DNA from 3 places in the Coprobacillus sp. genome. Region 1 is predicted to be linked to each of the others. Evidence: riboswitches for the same ligand, from Rfam matches in the RefSeq annotation. Region 1 holds a riboswitch; each other region holds the start of a gene.
What was found. Region 1 has a riboswitch for cyclic di-GMP ahead of rlmD (23S rRNA (uracil(1939)-C(5))-methyltransferase RlmD). Riboswitches for the same ligand answer to the same signal wherever they lie in the genome.
Positions count from the first base shown of each region.

Region 1 (4,919 bases):
AGTGTGCGGGAGCAAATCAATATGATCAAGCAAGATATTATATCAAAAAACTAATGAAAATTACTTATTTATCCATGTTTATCTTGATTGCTATTCTTTTAATGGCGACCCCATTGATTTTACCATTTTATTCTCTATCTAGAGAGACAACCGATTTAGCATACCAGTGTATTTTCTTACATGGACTCATAGCAATAACGATTTGGCCATTATCGTTTACATTCCCCAATGCCTTAAGGGCAGCGAATGATGCCAAATATACAATGATTGTTTCAGCACTTTCTATGTGGATCTTTCGATTCTGTTTGAGTTATGTATTAGGACAATATATGAATATGGGGTTATTGGGTGTTTGGATAGCTATGTTTGTTGATTGGGGTGTACGTTGCATTTTCTTTGTTTGGCGTTATCAAAGCGGAAAGTGGATGAATAGACAACTTGTATAAGAGTTGATATAATAAAGTGTAGGTGATGATATGAATTCAGGAATAATGGAAATTGATGTTCATGGTATGAATCAATTTCAAGCAAAAACAACTATAAATGCTGCCTTAAAAAAAGCGACTAGGGGGACATATATAATCAGAATTATTCATGGTTATCATAATGGAACAGTTTTACGTGATATGATTCGTAGAGAATATCGCAGTCATCCTAAGATTATGAGAGTAGAATTGTCAATGAATTCTGGTATTACTGAATTGATATTGCGGACATTAATATAAGGAGGATAAGAAATGGCTGTTTTAGATACAAGTATTCCAATTTTTAATTATTTTGAAGAAATCGCAAAGATTCCTCATGGTTCTTATAATGAGCAAAGGATTGCTGATTATATAGAATCTGTTGCGAGAGAGCATAATTTGCGCTGTTTTAGAGATGAAATGAATAATGTGATTGTTTATAAAGATGCAAGTCATGGTTATGAAAGTCATGTTCCACTCATGTTACAGGCTCACATAGATATGGTCAATGAGAAGAATAATGACTGCCAGCATGATTTTGAAAATGATCCACTTGATTTGTATATTGAAGATGGATTTTTACATGCCAATGGAACAACTTTAGGTGCTGATGATGGTTATGGGGTTTGTTACATGTTAGCAATTTTAACTGATGATTCTTTAAAGCATCCGCCTCTAGAATGTGTTTTTACAGTGCAAGAAGAGGTAGGATTATTTGGTGCATTTGGAGTAGATGAAACTCAATTATCTGCTAAAAGAATGATTGGTTTAGATAGTGAAACAGAAGGTGAGACATGTACATCATCTTCTGGTGGAAATGATTTGATGATTACGAAACAGATAACGGGTGAAGATAATGATTCTCCAGTATATGTTTTAGAAGTTAGAGGGCTCTTAGGTGGTCATTCTGGAGAGTGTATTGATAAAGGCAGAGGAAATGCTAATAAAATTGCTGCTAGAGTTTTATACCATTTCTTAAAAGAAGGTATGGACATTCGTTTAATCGATATAACTGGTGGATTAAAAAACAATGCAATTCCAAGAGAATGTACTGTGGCTTTTGCAAGTTCTAATCCTTTTAAATCACTTTATGAATTGGTTCAAGCCTATCAGAATGATATCTATAAAGAATTAGAAATGAGTGATCCAGGTGTTTCTATCACTATTCATGAAGAAGAATGTCCAGTGTGTATATGTTCACGAGATAGTGAGGCTATTATTTCAATTATGTATTTAGCACCTAATGGTATGATAGAAAAGTCACAAGTTATTGCTGGTTTAACAACAGTGTCATTAAATATGGGAGTTGTTCGTACTCATGATGATTGTGTGACTATAGATTATTCTATTCGTTCACCATTACAGAGTATTCGCGTAGAGCTGTCTTTACAATTAGAATTAATTGCCTCTTTATATAATGCTTATGTTAAGGTGTCAGGAGATTATCCGGGTTGGGATTACGATCCAAGTTCTCAATTAAGGAGTCAATTTCAAGCTTTTTATCAGCAATATACTGGTCTCAAATTAAAAGAGGTTGCAACTCATGGAGGATTGGAAACAGGTGTTTTGAAAGGGAAAATCCCTGAATTAGATATTGTAACAATGGGGCCAAATATGTCCGATATTCATACTCCAGATGAAAAATTAGAATTAGAATCTTTTCTCAAAACCTACCAATTGCTTGTTTCATTTATTGAAACTTTATAATTCAGACTATACAAATTTATTGAAAAATGTTACAATGTGCCCAGATATGTAAATAGCAAAACTATTGAAAAATAGTGACGCAAAGCTATAGGGTCTAATCTCATATGAGAATGACAGCCAGTTGCCAATCAACATTTGTATTGGAAAGGGTATATGAAATTATATCTGGTTTGCATATTGTTTTCATACATGGATATGTTATTATTCATTTCAAAGACGCTCATCCCTTTCAATCGTCTTGTATGAAAACGAAAGTAAGAGCAGCAATGCTTTTACTTTTTTATTTAAAAAATAAGAAAAAATCTTAGTCAAAGAGAGAAGGAAAATATATGAAATGTCAAATGAGTCAACGATGTGGGAGTTGTCAATATCTAGATATGGATTATTCCCAACAACTCATCAAAAAACAAAAATATTGTCAGAAATTATTTCAAAAATTTCCTGTTCAAGTACATTCTGTTATAGGTATGCAAAATCCATTTGAATATCGTAATAAAGTTATTATTGCTTTTAATCAAAGATATGAATATGGTTTGTATGAAGAAGGTTCGCATCGGATTGTTCCAATTCAACAATGTATGTTACATGATCAGGAAACACATCATATTTTATTAAAAATACAATCTTTGTTAAAAAAATATAGAACTTCAATTTATGATCACCAAAGACATAAGGGGTTTTTAAAACATGTATTAATTAGAAGGGCAGTTCAAACAAATCAAACTTTAGTAGCTTTGGTGGTTACTGAGCCAATGTTTAAAGGCTCTAAGAATTTTTGCAGTGAATTGGTGAAAACTTGTCCAAGTGTTAAAACAGTTGTGTTAAATGTCAACAAACGACAAACGAGTATTGTTTTATCTCAACAAGAAAAAGTTCTATATGGAAAAGGTTTTATTGTTGATGAATTGTGTGGTTTAACTTTTAAGATATCTGCTCAATCTTTTTATCAGATTAATCATGAACAGTGTACAAGACTTTATCAAAAGGTTAGCGATTTGTTAGAGGTGAAAGAAAATCAAACTGTTTTAGATACCTATTGTGGAATTGGAACAATTGGAATGATGATTGCCAGTCGAGTGAGTCAGGTGATTGGTGTGGAACTGAATCAAGAAGCCTATAAGGATGCTGTGAATAATGCAAAAATGAATAAGATTAATAATATTCATTTTTATAATCAGGATGCTACTGAATTTATGAAAGATATGGCAAATCAACGTACTCAAATTGATTGTGTGATTATGGATCCGCCTCGAGCGGGAAGTACAAAAGAATTTGTTCAAGCCATTCATATTCTGCAACCTCAGCAAGTTATTTATGTTTCATGTGATCCAGTTACTCAGGCTAGAGATTTACAATGGTTTTGGGATATTGGATATCAAACTCAAGATATTTATCCGTTTGATATGTTTCCACAAACACAAGCAATTGAAACAGTTATATGCCTAACAAAAGGTATGAATCAAAAATAATGTTATTTAACCTTTTCAATTGAATATATTGTTTTGAAGACCTAAAAATAGGTCTTTTCATATATGTTTATATAAAAGCTGACAGAATAAAACCTAAATAAATAGAGGATATGAAAAGCAGAAAGTGAAAATATAGTTACAATTATGGAAATAATTATTCACTTTCTTGTGAAGAATGTTTATGTTATACTAATAGTAGAGTTTGTATACTCATCATAAAAGAGGTGGTTAGAATGAGGCACTGTAGTGTAATTTCTGGAATAGTTACAGATATTTAATATAATTATAGGAGGATTTTATGGCTATTCCAGAAATGAAAGTATATCCCCGTTCAGGAGATAAAGAAACAATATATTTACAGAATGTTATTACTCATCCTAACATTAGAGTTGGGGATTATACAATATATAATGATTTTGTTAATGATCCTAGATTATTTGAAAAAAATAATGTTTTATATCATTATCCCATTAATCATGATACTCTTGTTATTGGCAAGTTCTGTTCTATCGCATGTGGGGCAAAGTTTTTATTAAATAGTGCCAATCATACAATGTCATCATTATCAACATATCCTTTTCCCTTGTTTTTTGAAGAATGGAATTTAAATATCAAAGATGTTTCAACATCATGGGATCATAAAGGTGATATTGTTATTGGAAATGATGTTTGGATAGGATTTGAAGCTATTATTTTAGCAGGCGTGACTATTGGGGATGGGGCGATAATTGGTTCACGTGCAGTTGTAACAAAAGATGTTCCGCCTTACTGTATTGTAGGTGGAGTTCCTGCTAAAGTCATTAAAAAACGTTTTCCAGAGAAAATCATTTCTTCATTGCTTAAAATGAAGTGGTGGGATTGGTCGATAGATGAAATCAGAAAACATATAAATGATATTCAATCTGGTTCTATTGATAAATTAAAATAATATCTAAGCATGATTCTTTATGAACCATGCTTTTTTAGATGCTTGTGGATGAATTATATTGTACATGATAGAAATATATAGTAGAATAATTCGGTGCAATCAAAAAGATAAGATATTGGAAGGAAAACAAAAATGAAAAATTATTTACAAGAAACACCAATGTTAAATTATTCAAATAAATCAATTCAAGAACTTATAGAAAGAAAAGGGTGGAAGCATTTAGATGAATTTCATCGAATTCTTGAAATCTATAATTTTGTTCGTGATGATATTTTGTTTGGATACAATATAAATGATAATGTGACAGCATCTCGTGTCTTGTCCGATGGGTATGGACAATGCAATACAAAG
Region 1 covers NZ_CFJNYH010000002.1:20,629-25,547, forward strand. Annotated here, with positions in the region: gene AC5M21_RS01045 (MATE family efflux transporter) at 1-446, shown strand, start outside; gene AC5M21_RS01050 (Smr/MutS family protein) at 477-725, shown strand; gene pepD (beta-Ala-His dipeptidase) at 738-2,171, shown strand; cyclic di-GMP riboswitch class I at 2,216-2,300, shown strand; gene rlmD (23S rRNA (uracil(1939)-C(5))-methyltransferase RlmD) at 2,501-3,640, shown strand; gene AC5M21_RS01065 (CatB-related O-acetyltransferase) at 3,939-4,568, shown strand; gene AC5M21_RS01070 (transglutaminase-like domain-containing protein) at 4,701-4,919, shown strand, end outside.

Region 2 (4,919 bases), on a different contig from region 1:
CATTGTTTTAATAATATTAGGATTTTGTGGATTATCTTCAATTTTATTTCTAATTCTTTTCATATAAACTGATAATGTGTTATCAGAAACATCTTCTCCAGTAATATTCCAAATTTCTTCTAAAAGAAACTCTCTTGTGAGAAGTTGATTTGGATAAGAAAAGAAAATTAATAATAAACGATATTCTAGAGCAGATAAGAAAATTTCATGATTATCTTTAAAAACTTTTCCTGTTAATGGATTGACTTTAATATTTTGATATTGATAAAAAGTCTCTTGTTTATGATATCTTCTTAAAATATTTTGAATTCTGGAAACCAACTCACGTGGACGAAAAGGTTTCGAGATATAATCATCTGCACCAAGATTTAACCCTGTAACAACACTAAATTCATCTTGATTTGCTGTTAAAAATACAATTGGAATATCTTTATAAGATTTTATTTCATTATATAATGAATAACCATTTCCTTCTTTTAATGAAATATCAAGAAGTGCTAAATCAAAATGCTGATTTTTAATAAGCTCTATAGCTTTTTTCTGACCATCAACATAGGTAATAAGAAATCCTTCTTTTTCTAAAAAAGAAGAAAGATGATTTACAATATTGATATCATCTTCTACCAATAAAATCTTATACATATTTGATTCCCCCTTATCTTTGGTGATATATTAAAGCATTAATACTGTTATAATTTTGGGTTTAAATTATCTTTAAATCTATTTTTTATCTAATTCTAAAATTGTAGGAATCATTAATATTAATCAGTTCTTCCTAAAGAAATTGTTGAATGATATGGCTTCTAAAACATATCCATATTCCTTTTTTCTTTTCAAATATCATTATAACAAAAAATACTGCTCTCTCAAAGACCAGTATTTCTCTATTTTTCATTCACATAAACATAATATCTGCACTTTCCACTCTTTTTCGATACATATAAAGCTTGATCAGATTTATCAAATAAGACACGATGATGTTTTTCATCTGTAATAAATGTAATTCCTATAGATGCAGTAATATCATGAATACACTCCATTTTTATTCCTTCAATACTCTTAATAATCTTACGTGCTTTATTTTCAATTTCAGCATAAGACTCTTGAGCATATAGGAAAATAACAAATTCATCACCACCAAAACGACCAACATATCCTGAATTAAAACAGATAGACTCTAACAAAGTTGCAACTTTTTGAATAACTTCATCACCAGTACTATGTCCTAATGAATCATTAATAGACTTAAAATTATCTAAATCAACAATCATATAAGCACAGTAATCACTCATTGATTTTTTCTCTTTTAAATAATCATCTACAAATTGATTAAATGTCTGACGATTATATAATCCAGTTAATCCATCTCTCTGTGCTTTATATTCATACTCTAATTGTTTACTCTTTTCATCATTAATATCATTACTATATGCAATCATAAGTAACTCATTATTACTACTTTGTCTTTCAAATTGTATTCTGAATTTTACCCATTCATACCTATTTTTATCAGCTTTCCATGTTCTAAACTCTATAGTTCTTTTGCCATTATGATGATAAATATTTTGAATATTTTCATGACTAAAGAACTTAGCTACACGTTCTCTATCTTTCTCAGCTGCCTCTTCTACAAAAGATTTTAAGAAACTATTTTCATATTGTACATCAATAACATTGTGATATATACCATTTTCCTGATAAATAACAACTTTTTGACTTTTTAAATTGACTGCAAACATAAATAAAGCATTTGAATAAACAGAATTTTTAAACATTTGATCTTGCAACAACAAGTTATATTCATTCATTTCTGTTGTACTGTTTCTTAAAGTTCCAATTAATCGCTTATTTTGATTAACATAAATCATTGAAACATGGAACCATGTCTCATCATCTCTACTAATATATGGTAATTTAGCATCAAATACTATCTTATCTTTATTATTTATAATCTCATGAAATTTCTCTTTTAATAATTTTTCATGTTCTTTTGAAACAAAATTATAATTATGCAGATTACTTAAGAAACTATTTAAAATAATCTTTGGATAATCATTCCAGGCATCAAGTATTAAACTATCATTATCTATATCATACTCAAAAATACGATCACTTGTCTGCTTTAAAATCATTTCAATTTTTTTATTACTTGTTCTTAATTGATTGTTTGCTTCTTCATTCATTTTATTAATCTTAATAAAATAACGGATTAAGATAAACAACATAACAACAAAAACAAAGATAATCTCTAATATTAATTTTATTGTTTCACCATTCATTTGATCATTTAAATCATCAATAATATCATTAGAAATAACATTGAAAATATACCAGTTATTAATTTTAACAGGCGTATAATAAATCATTCTTTCATCATTTTTATAACGATAGGAAGCAAAACCAGATTTATTTTTCTGAATATTATTTACAATATCATCATAATTACTATCCATAAAATAAACATTATTATTTAAAAAATTAAAATAATTATCACCAAAATATAAAGTATTGTTATTCTTAATTTTAGAAATAATTTGACCATCTGCAGATGTTGCAAAAACATATGCCTCATTATTAAATACATCATTATAAATATAATCTTGTGTTTCATTGTTAACTTCAACAATCCCAGCTAAACCACCAATAATCTCATTATTCTTATAAATAGGTGTATAAACAACAACAACCACACTCTTGTTATCATATAAAGAAGTAAATGGATTTGTAAAACCAGAATGACCTTTAAAAATTTCATCTATATATAAACTATGATCCTCTAAAATGATATCCTTTTTATAATTATGCAATGTTTTATTTTTATCAATATACCAAACACGCTGAAATAATTCCTGGCCTTGAGCAACTGTATCGAGTATATTACCAATTTCATCATCTGAATGATCCACTTTTCCAAGAATTTCAGCTGTACTAACAATGACATTTTGTAAAGATTTGAATTTTAAGTTATAAATATTGGCAGTTTCCTTACCAACATCTTCTAAATGATTTAATATTTTTTGAGTGTTCATATCACTAATTTGCTGAACGAAATGAAAGAACGAGCCAAATAAGATAATAATTAAAGAAAATATAACTACTATTTTAATAAAAGTTTTATTTTTACTCATATTCTCTCCTTTCATGAAATAAAAAAAACAGACAAAACAGCCTGCTTTTGTACATTTGTGCAACTGGCTGCCACGTTAAAGAGGCCCTATAGCTTTGCGTCACTATCTTTCAATAGTTTTGCTTATTTATATAACACCGTTATTATATCATAAACTTTAATATATTCAAGAAAATGAATTCGACAAATAAAGAAAAAGTATGACTAAATCATACTTTTTAAATTAATATGTTCTTACTGGCAATACCAATTGAATAATATCATCCTTTTCGAAATCCATAATAATAAAAGGTTTCATCTCTCCAGTAAATAAAACTTTTACTTTTTCTCCATTAATACTTTTAATAGCATCATTTAAGTATTTTGCACTAAATGATATACTCAAATCGTCACCTTTATAAAAAGCTTTCGATAAATTTTCTTCAACAGATCCAATTTCTTGAGAATAAGAAGAAAGCATAACATTATCCTCACTCATAGATAATTTGATAATGTTTGTCTGTTCATTTGATAATAAAGATGCTCTATCAATGGAATTAAGAAGACTGACACTGTCAACTGACATTGAATAATTATGTTCATGAGGAATTAATCGACTTGTATCAGGATAAGAACCATCAATTAATCTTGTTTGAATTAAAACGGAATCAAAAATAAATAAAACTTTACGATCAGAGACATATAAATCAATAAATTCATCTTTTTCAATAATACGACTAATTTCAATTAAACTTTTCTTAGGAATAATAATATTAAATGAAACATCAGAATCAATTGTTAAAATACGTTTGGCTAAACGATAACTATCAGTAGCAATACATTCTAAAACATGATCTTTGGCTTTAAAATTAACACCAGTTAAAACAGGTCGTGTCTCTTTTTCACTCGTTGCAAATGATGTTTGTTCAATGGCTTCTTTTAGATCTGTAGATTTCATTTGTAAATGAACACCAGACTTATTTAAATCAATTCTTGGATAATCAATATAAGAAGTTCCATTTAAATCAAATTTAGAATTAGCTCCTTTAATTCTTGTTAATGTTCCATCAACAATATAGATATGTACAAATTCAGAATCAATTTTTTTAATAATCTCTAATATATAACGAGAGGATAAAACAACAGAACCAGTTTGAATAATTTCAATATTTTCTTTAATACTTGTTTGTATTGTAATATCACTATCACTACCAGTTAAAATTAATTCATTATCTTTTAAATCAAATTTAATACCTGTTAAGACTGGTAAAGGACTTTTCATTGAGACAGCTCTAGATACTTTTGCTAAAGCATTTAATAATGCTAATCTTTTAATCTTAAAATTCATCATTTTTCTCCTTTTATTTACTATTATTTAAATAATATCATAATAATAATGTTGTGCACAATATGAATAACTTATAAAAGTAATGATTTTATCATTCTTTTTTTAATTTTTATGTGTGAATAAGTTGTGGATAACTGTGCATAACTTTTACACAAGCTTATTTTTTATGTCATCAATAGCTTGTCGATAGTTTAAATCTTTTTCAAGTTTCTTTTGAACTTTATCGCAAGCTTTCATAACTGTTGAATGATCACGACCACCAAACTCATGACCAATTTGTATAAATGATATATCTTTAATTAATTCTCTAACGAGATACATTGAAATATGACGAGCAACTATAATATTAGATGTCCGTGATTTTGAATTAATTTGAGATACAGTTAAATTATAATAATCAGCAACACATTTTTTTATATTTGAAACAGTTAATTCTTTCTTTTGTATTGGTTGGTTTTTATATGT
Region 2 covers NZ_CFJNYH010000010.1:67,446-72,364, forward strand. Annotated here, with positions in the region: gene AC5M21_RS05475 (response regulator transcription factor) at 1-642, opposite strand, end outside; gene AC5M21_RS05480 (sensor domain-containing diguanylate cyclase) at 885-3,128, opposite strand; cyclic di-GMP riboswitch class I at 3,184-3,261, opposite strand; gene dnaN (DNA polymerase III subunit beta) at 3,351-4,454, opposite strand; gene dnaA (chromosomal replication initiator protein DnaA) at 4,602-4,919, opposite strand, start outside.
Region 2: another riboswitch for cyclic di-GMP. It lies ahead of AC5M21_RS05480 (sensor domain-containing diguanylate cyclase); the one in region 1 lies ahead of rlmD (23S rRNA (uracil(1939)-C(5))-methyltransferase RlmD).

Region 3 (4,919 bases), on a different contig from region 1:
TTCATTGGTTTCACCTGAATAAGAAATAATCATTCCAATTCTATCAGGGTTTGTATTATAGGACATGAAAATCTGTTCGCCATGTAATACTCTTAAATTCACATCTCTTGAAATTCTCATCATCTTATGTTGAAAGCTCATAGCAGCCAATAAAGAATTTCCCGAACCATAGATATCAATTGTTGGATAGTGATATATTAAATCAACAATTTGATGAAGCTGATTAAAATCAATAAGTTTAACTGTATCAGCAATGACTTCTTGCGAAAGTGAAGCCAGCTTATGACAAATCAAAGGATGTGAGTCATCTTTTTGAAATGGGAAATTGACATCTATACGATCAGTGTGTTGTAAATCATATTGAAGTTCAGCAGAATATTTGATTTTAAAGTCATTGTATCCTTCTAGACCAATTTTTTTGCATAGTCTTACTATTGTTGCTGGAGATGTATAAGTATGTTTAGCAAGTTCTTTAACGGACATACTTAAAACAGCTTCACCATGATTTAAAATATATTTTGCAATCTCTTTTTCAGATTCGGAAAACTCTAATTCAAATTCTAACTGTGTCATTATGCTCATTTTTATCACCAGTATTAGTATATCATGAAACGAAGTTTCATAAAAGTAAGATTTTATGAAATGTTTATGAAATTATTTTGAAACAATTCAATATTTGTTTACCCTTATATCATTTTCAAATATAATAGGGGTGTAAATTAAGGAGGAATAACAATGACAATAAAATTACCTAAAGATTTTTTCTTTGGTGCAGCAATGTCTGGACCACAAACTGAAGGATCATGGAACGTTGGTGGAAGACTTCGTTCATATTGGGATATGTATTCTGATCAGGAAATCAATGCCTTCCATAATAATGTCGGTTCATATGTTGGAAATGATATGTATCATAAATATGAAGAGGATATTAAGTTATTAAAAAGTTTGAATTTTAAATCATTTAGAACATCTATGCAATGGACAAGATTATTAGATCAAGATGGCAATATTAATCCAGAAGGAGCTGCATGGTATCATAAATTAATTGATTGTGCGAATGAAAATGGGATTGATATTTATATGAATATGTATCACTTTGATATGCCAGAGTACTTAATTAAGCGTGGTGGCTGGCAAAATAGGGAAGTAGTAGAAGCATATGCAAACTTTGTCAAAAAGGCAATGGAAGAGTTTGGTATGAAAGTGAAATACTGGTTTACTTTCAATGAACCAATTGTAGAACCAGAACAACAATTCTTACATGGAGCTTGGTACCCATATTTACATGACTTCAAACAATCTATCAATGTTCAATATGGAATTACATTGGCCCATTGTTTAGCAGTGATGAATTTTAGAAAACTTCAAGAAGAAGGAAAATTAATTGAAGGTGCCAAGATTGGTATGATTAATTGTTTTGCACCTCCTTATACAAAAGAAAATCCATCACCAGAAGATTTAGAAGCAGTCCGTATGACTGATGGATTGCATAATCGCTGGTGGTTAGATGTTGTGGCGCATGGACATTTGCCTCAAGATGTATTGGATACTGTTGAAAATGACTGGAAAGTAGAAATTGATAGACGTCCTGGTGATGAAGCGATTTTAGCACAAGGAAAGGTCGACTGGTTAGGGTTTAACTATTATCAGCCAACAAGAGTCCAGGCACCAGATTCAAAATTTGATGAAAATGGTTTACCATGTATTGCAAAACCTTATATCTGGCCAGAAAGAAAAATGAATGTTCATCGTGGCTGGGAAATTTATCCAAAAGGAATTTATGATTTTGGAATGAAAATCAAAACGGAATGTCCTGATTTGCCATTCTTTATTTCTGAAAATGGTATGGGTGTTGAAGGTGAAGAGAAGTTCATGGATGATAGTGGAACAATTCAAGATGATTATCGAATTGAGTTTGTGAGAGATCATTTGGAATGGATTGCTAAATCAATTGAAGATGGAGCCAACTGTTTAGGATACCATTATTGGGGAGCTATTGATAACTGGTCTTGGTGTAATGCTTTTAAGAATCGTTATGGATTTGTTAGAGTCTGTTTAGATGATGGATATAAACGTAAAGAAAAGAAATCTGCTTCATGGATTAGAGAAGTAGCAAGAACAAACGAATTTGAATAAAGGTATTTAAACATAATATTTTAATAATGGATTATTTTATTGACGTTGTTGTATATATGTGCATATAATAAATATGTAAATAGCAAGCCCATTGAAAAATGGAGTACGCAAAACTATAGGGTCTAAGCTTGTTGAAGTAGGATAGCCAGTTGCCAATATGATAATGTTGATATACCTGTAGTCAATTACGCATTCTATTTTTCGTGTGGAAATAGTTTGCGTTTTTATATTATGACAAAGGGAGAGAATGTAATGAAAGAATTAAGAAAGGTGTTTTGTGTTTTTGCAGTATTTGTTTTGATGTTGTCTTTAGGGATAGTGGGACATGCTGAGACTGGTTTCAATCATGCACTGACTTTTTCAATAAGTTATAATGGAAATGATTGGACTCCTTATTCACCAACACCCCTTCAATTTGGCGGATTTGATAAAACATACATCACTTTAGAAAATGATTCACAAGATGTCTATTTAAAAATAGATTCTTTTGTAGAAAATAATCAGCAGCTTGATGCTTCTGATATTCATGTGAGTTTTCAAAATGACTGGGGAGTTTATAGTGTGGAATTGGATTCTAACAAATGTACAAAGATACCTGCTTCTGTATTGAATCAATCTAGAGATTCTTATAGTTATCTTTCAATCCAAAGTGCTGGGTTAAATAATAATGCAAATATTGATTTTGGAGAAAAGAGTGGAAGTTCTTTTGATCGTTCTCTTTTTGCAGGGACATACGTTGATTCAAAAGATAATAGTATCGTTATTGATAAAAATGGAAAAGTGACTATTCAGGATATGACTGTATCAGATAATCATCTTGATTCTTATCATATCATTCATAGTGATGGTTCTGTAAAATATAATCATCAATTGTATGTATATACGTACTCTACATGTTTATTATTTAACTATGATCAAAAAAATTCTATTATTGAGTTTGAACAGATAATGAGTAACAATACTCAGTTGCCATCCTTTTTGTATAAAGGAGCGAAGTTTAAAAAAGAAATTCAAGCAGAAAAGATAACTTTAAATAAAAGTAAACTCTTATTAGAAAATGGAAAGGAATTTCAACTCCTTGCAACTATAAGTCCATCACAAGCCACTTCAAAAATAATGTGGATTACTTCTGATTCATCAATTGCAGAAATTAATGAACAAGGAGTTGTTCAAGGGTTAAAAGAAGGTAATGCTGTCATTACAGCATCTTCAGCTGGTCAATCAGCAACTTGCAATGTAACAGTGGTGAAGCCCATTATCATATCAAGTCTACCAGCAATAGATGAATCACTTGACAGCACACAAGTAACAGTGGATCAAAAATCATTAGAAGTCTTAAAAGAACTATTAAACTCTGTTATTGACTCTAATGTACCAGAAGGTGCAATGAGTTCAGATACAATCAATGCTATTGAACAGGCATTAACTCATGGAAAACCGATAACTATAGAACCAACAGCAAAAATGATAGATAAAAATTCTATTGATCAAGTTACAATTGATAAAATAGAAATACTTTTGGATAATCTTTCTTTACAAAATAAAAGTCAGATTAAGATTACTCAGTACCTTGATTTAAGTGTAGTCTTGAAAACTGGAAGTGATATTTTAGGAAATGTTTCTGTGTTGCCAAATAATACAGAATGGACAGTTAAAATTCAACAGAATTTATTGAGTAATCAAAGAAAATTTCATATCATTCGTGTGCATAATGGAAACGCTGAATTGCTTCCTGTAACCATTCAAAATGATATGATAAGTTTTCAGACAGATCGTTTTTCTACTTATGCAATAGCGTATGAAGAAGAAATGGAAAGTACACAAAATTTTCACACTGTTACATTTGTAGATATGAATAATCATATATTGAAAACTGAAAATGTGAGACATGGAGAAGCAGCTACACCGCCATTGGTACCGTATGTGGAAGGGTATGAATTTGTAAAATGGGATGATAATTATCAAAATGTTGTTAAAGATATGACTATAAAAGCAATTTATAAACCAATGAAATCAAATGATAATTCCAGTCATTTGGAGGATAAAGACACTGTACGAACAGAGGATTCCACTTTATTTATATTTTACTTGATTTCTCTTATATCTTCACTATTTGTTCTAGGTTATTATACAAAAACTAAAAATCATTAGTAAAAGATAGATGTTCAAAAAACATCTATTTTTGTTTGATTATCATTAAATCATATCTATAAAAATGAGAAGAAGTCAAAACTATAATAAAAATGTAGATATAAAATAAAGATAAATTTATAACAATGACTTTCTTTTGTTTCTTGAAATTATGATTTTTTTATTGACACGAAAATGATTGAACAATCTATATATAAATTCTGAATATAAAAAGATAAATACTTTGTCGCATAAATTAAAAAAAGACTATTCTTCATGAATAAATAGTCTTTGTCATATTAAAGATAATGATATTGTTTGCGATATATGAAAATAAGTAGTAAAGATATTAAAGAAGTAAGACATTCGGCAATAGGAACAGTTAACCATACAGCAGTCACTCCGAAATATGTTGGTAAAAAAAGTAAACCAATCATAATAAAACCAAATGTTCTTAGGAAAGAAATGAAGGCAGATACTTTCCCATTAGATAAGGCAGTAAAGGTTGCTGATGTAAAGATGTTCATACCAATAAATAGAAAATGAAATAAAAAGATAGTAAATCCTGAATATGCAATCTGATAAACATATGTATCTGAAGATGTGAAAAGTTGAATCAATTGAGATCTAGAAAATAGCGAAGCTAAAAAGAT
Region 3 covers NZ_CFJNYH010000013.1:40,611-45,529, reverse strand. Annotated here, with positions in the region: gene AC5M21_RS06260 (MurR/RpiR family transcriptional regulator) at 1-582, opposite strand, end outside; gene AC5M21_RS06255 (glycoside hydrolase family 1 protein) at 736-2,136, shown strand; cyclic di-GMP riboswitch class I at 2,208-2,293, shown strand; gene AC5M21_RS06250 (Ig-like domain-containing protein) at 2,389-4,287, shown strand; gene AC5M21_RS06245 (MATE family efflux transporter) at 4,566-4,919, opposite strand, start outside.
Region 3: another riboswitch for cyclic di-GMP. It lies ahead of AC5M21_RS06250 (Ig-like domain-containing protein); the one in region 1 lies ahead of rlmD (23S rRNA (uracil(1939)-C(5))-methyltransferase RlmD).